2 regions of the Mitsuokella sp. UBA4253 genome follow, and region 2 is predicted to be linked to the other one. Evidence: predicted binding sites of a transcription regulator. Region 2 holds the regulator's gene; the other holds the start of a gene.

Region 1 (3,413 bases), on a different contig from region 2:
GTCAAGCTCATTCCTGTATCGGCGACAGAGGGAGACAACGTCACGAAGAAGTCGTCTGCCATGGCTTGGTATGACGGCCCGACGCTGCTCGATTATCTGGAGCAGGTCGACGTCAGTGCCGTTCACGAAGAGGGCTTCTACATGCCCGTTCAGCGCGTCTGCCGCCCAAATCACGAATTCCGCGGCTTCCAGGGCCAGATCGAGAGCGGCAGCATCGCCGTCGGCGATACTATCACCTCACAGCCGAGCGGCGAGCAGGCCGAAGTCAAGAAGATCCTCGTGGCCGACCATGAAGCCGAGTTGGCGTTCAAGGGGCAGCCGGTCACAATCCAGCTCAACCGCGAGGTCGACGTCTCGCGCGGCTGCGTGCTCGAGAAGGGCAGCCATGTCCGCCAGGCCGCGAACTTCAAGGCTGAGATCCTCTGGATGGATGATGTGCCGCTTTCCATCGGCAAGAACTTCATGGTATTTCTCGGCACCAAGAAAATCCCGGGTATCCTGACGAAGATCGATTACCGCATTGACATCAATACGGGCGAGCATGTCGAGGCAACTGGCCTCAAGAAGAACGAGATCGCGCTCTGCGAGATCGCCGTGACGGAGCCGATCGTGCTCGACACATTCGATCATCACCGCACGCAGGGCGAGCTCATCCTCATCGACCGCATCAGCAATATGACGTCGGCCTGCGGTGTCGTGCGCGAGATTCCTGACGGGACAGAGAAGCGCCACTTTGCGGCAAATCAGCAGATGCGCAGCGCGCTCAACTGGCAGGCACCTCTTGCCGTCGCTTTCGAGCCTGCAAAAGACGGGATCTCGCTTGCGACCGTTGAAGAAGCCGAGTACTACCTCGTGCGCAACGGCCGCCACACTTACCTCTACCATCCGAGTGCGGACGAAGATCCTGCTCCGGTGCTCCGCCACCTGCTGCAGGCGGGCCTCGTCGTCCTGCTTGTGCTCGACAAAGACCAGCCATTGCCGGAAGGCGTCCGGACCTTCAGCGAGCTCTCCGGCAAGGCCGCTGCAGAGAGCACATCCCAGCAGATTGCGGAGACCATCCTGCACCACTCCATGCTCGACTCCATGATGGCACCGAACAACTGGATTATCTAATCGATATTGGCAGATTCGAAACAAAGACCAGAATGACCTGGTCTTTGTTTTTTTGACTTTTTATGGATTTTGATATTGACATTTTGACTTAGAGGGGGTAATATAAAGATTGTAGTTAGCACTCAGGTCTAGTGAGTGCTAACACCATCAACATGTAAATTCATTTTATAGGAGGAAGATACCTATGATTAAGCCATTGGGCGAAAGAGTTGTCATCGAAGTTGCAGAGAGCGATGTAAAGACGGCCAGCGGCATTGTACTGCCGGATACGGCAAAAGAGAAGCCGCAGAAGGGCACAGTCGTTGCAGTTGGCGCTGGCAAGCTGCTCGATAATGGCGAGCGCGCTGCTATGGAAGTCAAGGTCGGCGATGGCGTCATCTTCTCCAAATACTCGGGTTCAGAGGTCAAGGTAGAGGGCAAGGATTACCTGATCGTCCGTGAGAGTGATATCCTCGCTGTCATCTGATCATCCCGTGATTTCAATCAGACTTTTCTCGGAGGTAATATAAATGGCAAAACAGATTCTGTTTGACGAAGAAGCTCGCCGCGCACTTGGCCGCGGTGTTGATGCACTGGCAAATGCCGTAAAGGTAACGCTTGGACCAAAGGGCCGCAATGTCGTCCTCGACAAGAAGTTCGGCGCTCCGACAATCACGAACGATGGTGTCACGATTGCACGCGACATCGAGCTTGAAGATCCGTTCGAGAACATGGGCGCACAGCTCGTCAAGGAAGTTGCGACGAAGACGAACGACATCGCTGGCGATGGCACGACGACGGCAACGCTCCTCGCACAGGCCATGATCCATGAAGGCATGAAGAATGTCGCTGCTGGCGCAAACCCGATGATTATCAAGAAGGGCATTGACGAAGCCGTCAAGACGCTCGTCGACGAGATCAAGGCAAAGTCCAAGAAGGTCGAAGGCCAGGCTGACATCGCGCAGGTTGCTACGATTTCTTCCGCGAACGAAGAGACGGGCAACCTGATTGCTGAGGCCATGGAGAAGGTCGGCAAGGACGGCGTCATTACGGTCGAGGAATCCAAGACGATGCGCACGAACCTCTCCGTCAAGGAAGGCATGCAGTTCGACCGCGGCTACATCTCCCCGTACCTCGTCACGGATACGGACAAGATGGAGGCAGCTCTCGATGATCCGTACATCCTCATTACGGACCGCAAGATCTCGGCTATCAACGATATCCTGCCGATCCTCGAGCAGGTTGTCAAGGCCGGCAAGCAGCTCGCCATCATCGCTGAGGATGTCGACGGCGAAGCCCTGACGACGATTGTCGTCAACAAGCTGCGCGGCACATTCAAAGCTCTGGCTGTCAAGGCTCCGGGCTTCGGTGACCGCCGCAAGGCTATGCTGCAGGATATCGCTACGCTGACGGGCGGCACGGTCATCAGCGAAGAGCTCGGCCGCAAGCTCGACAGCGTCACGCTCGCTGACCTCGGCCAGGCGCACAAGATGGTCTCCACGAAGGACGAGACGACGATCATCGGCGGCAAGGGCGACAAGGACGCCATCGCTGAGCGCGTTGCACAGATCAAGCAGCAGATTTCCCAGACGACGAGCGATTTCGACCGCGAGAAACTGCAGGAGCGCCTCGCAAAGCTCTCCGGTGGTGTCGCTGTCATCGAGATCGGCGCTGCTACGGAAGTCGAGATGAAGGACAAGAAGTACCGCATCGAGGATGCGCTGAACGCTACGCGCGCTGCTGTTGAAGAAGGCATCGTCGCAGGCGGCGGCACGACGTTCCTCGACATCCTGCCGGCACTCGATAAGCTCGAGGTCGAAGGTGACGAGAAGGTCGGTGTCAACATCGTTAAACGCGCTATCGAAGAGCCGGTTCGCCAGATTGCTCAGAACGCAGGCCTCGAAGGCTCTGTAGTCGTCGAGAACGTCAAGAAAGCTGGCACGGGCGTCGGCTTCAATGCCCTCAAGAACGAGTACGTCGACATGCTCAAGGCTGGTATCGTCGATCCGGCCAAGGTTACGCGCTCCGCTCTGCAGAACGCCGCTTCGATTGCTTCCATGGTCCTGACCACGGAGACGCTCGTCGCTGACAAGCCGGAAAAAGAAGCTCCGGCGCCGGCTGCTCCGGGCATGGGCGGCATGCCGGGCATGATGTAATCCCTTCGCGGTTGCATCCCCTGAACTGAATCCAAAATCTCCATCCGGATGATCCGGATGGAGATTTTTGCTTTTGGGAGGCTGCATAGGCCGCCTGGCACGAGCAATTGTTGACAATAAGACAGTTTTAAGCTAGAATAGCATCGTATCAGAATCGCCTTGCGA
Region 2 (3,413 bases):
GCGTCCTTCGTCGCCTGGCGCTGGCTGTCGTTGAAGTAAGCCGGGACCGTGATGACGGCCTGCGTGACCGTCTCACCGAGGTATGCCTCTGCATCGCCCTTGAGCTTCTGCAGGATCATGGCCGAGATCTCCTGCGGCGTGTAATCCTTGCCGTCGATCGTGACCTTGTAGTTCGGGTCGCCCATGTGGCGCTTGATGGACGAGATCGTGCGGTCCGGGTTCGACACAGCCTGGCGTTTTGCCAGCTGGCCGACGAGGCGCTGGCCATCTTTCGTGAAACCGACAACAGACGGCGTGATGCGGCTGCCTTCCGGATTCGTGATGACGGTCGGCTCGCCGCCTTCCATAACGGATACGACGGAGTTCGTCGTACCTAAGTCGATACCAATTACTTTAGACATGGTAACATCCTCCTAAACTTTATGTAAAACTTGAATCATCTGGTTTATGCGATCAGGACGCTCAGTTGGAGACGACCTGGACCATGCTCGGTCGGATGACGCGGCCCTTGACCATGTAGCCCTTCTGGAGCTCCTGGGCGACCGTGTCGTCTTCTTTCTCGGGGTCTTCGACCCGCATGACGGCCTGATGGAAGTTCGGGTCGAACTTCTGGCCGACGGCCTCGATGTGCTCAAGGCCGTTCTTCTTGAGGATTTCCTGGAACTGCGTGAAGATCATCTCGACGCCCTTCTGGAAGGCCTCCACATCCTTTGTCTCGGCCGCCATCGCGCGCTCGAAGTTGTCGAGCAGCGGCAGCATGTCCTTGCAGAAATTCTGCGTGACGACAGCGGAAATCTCTTCGCGTTCCTTCGCCGAGCGGCGGCGGAAGTTGTCGAAATCGGCCTGGAGACGCAGCAGGCGGTCTTTCTTCTCCTGAAGGTCTTTGTTCAGGCCGTCGACCTGGCCCTTGAGGGCCTCGATCTCTTCCTGCATCGCCGCATCTGCTGCAGCAGCCGCTTCCGGAGCTTCTTCCTCGGAGCCCTCTGCAGCATCTTCCTGCGCGGCTTCCGCCTCGTCGATCTCCTGCTGCATCTCCTCCAGCTTCTGCTCATCCTTCTTCTTCATTTCATCTTTGATAAATGATGGCAAAACTATCACCTCTTCACTCTATTCCGGGAAACCTGCGGCCCTACCAGTGGAACCGCTTGATGACTTCTGTCAGATTGGAATTCATGTATTCGAGCAGGCTCATGGCCTTCGCGTATTCCATGCGCGTCGGTCCGAGCACTGCAATCGTGCCCAAGAGCTCACCATCGAGATGGTACGTCGCGGTGATGATGCTGCTGTCCTTGAAGTGGCTGTCCTCGTTCTCCTGGCCGATCGTGACCTCGAGACCGTCGCCCATGTGGGCGTGCAGCACATCCTTCATGAGCTCTTCCTTCTCGAGCACGAGGAGGGTCTCCTTGACCTTCTCCACATCGTGGAACTCCGGCTGCTCGAGCATCTGCGTCGTGCCGCCGAGGTAGAGGCGCTCCCGCTTGCCCGAATCGAGCGCCCTGTTGATGACCTCGAGGGCTGATTCGTAGAGCGGCTCATCCTGGATTTCATCGCGGATCTTCGCGAGCGCTGGATGGTCGATGGTCGAGAGCGTGTGGCCGGCGAGATTCTTGTTGATGACGCTGGCCATGCGCTGGAAGTCCTCGAAGCTCGAGCCATTCGGCATCTCGAGAATCTTGTTCTCGATGAAGCCCGCATCCGTCATGAGCACGGTGATAACGCGCCTGTCGTCGAGCGGCAGGAACTGCAGGCAACGGAAAGCCGCCTGCGTCATCTGCGGCGCGAGGACAAGAGAGACATTCTTCGTCACCTGCGAGATGATGCGCGCTGTCTCCTGGAACACCTCGTCGATGCGCTTGACGCGCGCCCTGTACCAGCGGTTGATGAGCTCTTTCTCCTCGTCACTCACGGGCTTCGGGGGGATCAGGCCGTCTACATAGAAGCGATATCCCTTCGACGATGGGATGCGTCCAGAGGAGGTATGCAGCTGCTCGAGGTAACCTAGCATCTCGAGATCTGCCATCTCATTGCGGATGGTCGCCGGACTCACGCCGAGGTCGTACTTCCTCGCCAGTGTTCGCGAGCCGACCGGCTCGGCTGACTCGATGTAATCATCGACGATTGCCTGCAGCACGCGTTTCTTGCGCGCGTCGAGTTCATCCTTCATCTGCATGCCCCCTTCCTTCTGTTTTCATCCTCTGTTAGCACTCTATCTATCTGAGTGCTAACTTTGAATCTATAAAGAATATACACCGAAAAAAACAAAAAGTCAACACCTAAAAGTCAAAAAGTCAAAATTATTTTCGACTTTTTCCTCGCGCACGAAAAAAAGACTGCCGCACGCGCGGCAGTCTCAGCTTCCATCATCTTTCAGTGGATATCCGTCAGTCACTTGGCCTGTTCAAAGGCATCTGCGACGGCAGCCTTGATCGTATCGTAGTCCTGGCCCGGCTGCGCCTCGTACACCTTGTGCCCCTCAATGAAGAGGCTCGGCACGTAGTAGTAGTCCTTGGCATACGCCTTGGCGAGCTCCGGCTGCTCGTTCTCGTCGATGATCTCGATCTCGACACCTGCATAGGCCGGCTGCTCAGCGCGCAGCTCCTCCACGGCCTGCGCGGCCTTGGCGCAGTACGGGCAGCCCTGCATCTTGATCATGGTGATTTTCTTCATGGGAATCGTCCTTTCTATCGCTATCCTTGCTCACGCACCGCCTTCGGCGCCGCTCTTCTGGCGCAGCCAGGCTGCGAGCACCTGCGCGTGGTTCTCCTGCTGGTTCTTCGCGGCGTAGAGCAGCGTCACATCCTGCGTCTCGAGCCACTTGCGGCAGCGCTCGGCAAAGGCCGCAGCGCCTTCGCTCACCTCCAGTTCTTCGGCATAGCCCTCGCGGAATCCTGCAAAGGGCATCTCGCCGCGATGGTAGAGTTTGCGCAGCTCCGGAGACGGCGTGATCTCCTTCGGCCAGGCATCGTAGGGCAAGTCGGCCTTGCGGATGCCGCGCGGCCAGAGGCGGTCGACGAGCACGCGCACGCCATCATCGGGCGATGGCACTTCGTAGACGCGCTTGAGACGAATTTCATGCATGAGCATTCGCTTCCTTTCATTACCTCTACCTTACCATCTGGCAGAGAAAGATTCCGTGACTCGAATCACAGAAGTCATAGCAGGAATTCCTCAAAGGCCACGTTGCCGTACTTCATGCCCAGCTCTGTCAGCCGGACGCCTGCTGCATCCTCTGCGAGCAGCCCCTGGCGCTTGAGCTTGGCAATGGCATCTGCATAGATGGCGTCGAGCGGCACGCCGAATCTCTGCTCGAAGTGCCTGCGGTCGATGCCCCTTGCTGTGCGCAGGGCGAGGAAAGCGAATTCTTCCATGGCAATCTCGCGCGTCATCGCCTCTTCCTGCCGCCGCACGCCGCT

What was found. Region 2 encodes HrcA, which represses chaperone genes, less so after heat shock. Its sites were predicted from a motif close to TGTTAGCACTCNNNNNNNNNGAGTGCTAACA; they were not measured.
Region 1: the regulator HrcA is predicted to act here: its motif matches at 1,227-1,257, upstream of groES (co-chaperone GroES).

The regions. Positions count from the first base shown of each region.
Region 1 covers NZ_DGWR01000006.1:67,986-71,398, forward strand. The annotation lists gene B2X55_RS03605 (sulfate adenylyltransferase subunit 1) at 1-1,113, shown strand, start outside; gene groES (co-chaperone GroES) at 1,298-1,579, shown strand; gene groL (chaperonin GroEL) at 1,623-3,248, shown strand.
Region 2 covers NZ_DGWR01000004.1:201,926-205,338, reverse strand. The annotation lists gene dnaK (molecular chaperone DnaK) at 1-401, opposite strand, end outside; gene grpE (nucleotide exchange factor GrpE) at 463-1,065, opposite strand; gene hrcA (heat-inducible transcriptional repressor HrcA) at 1,130-2,164, opposite strand; gene B2X55_RS02625 (glutaredoxin family protein) at 2,386-2,667, opposite strand; gene B2X55_RS02620 (DUF488 domain-containing protein) at 2,698-3,078, opposite strand; gene hemW (radical SAM family heme chaperone HemW) at 3,153-3,413, opposite strand, start outside.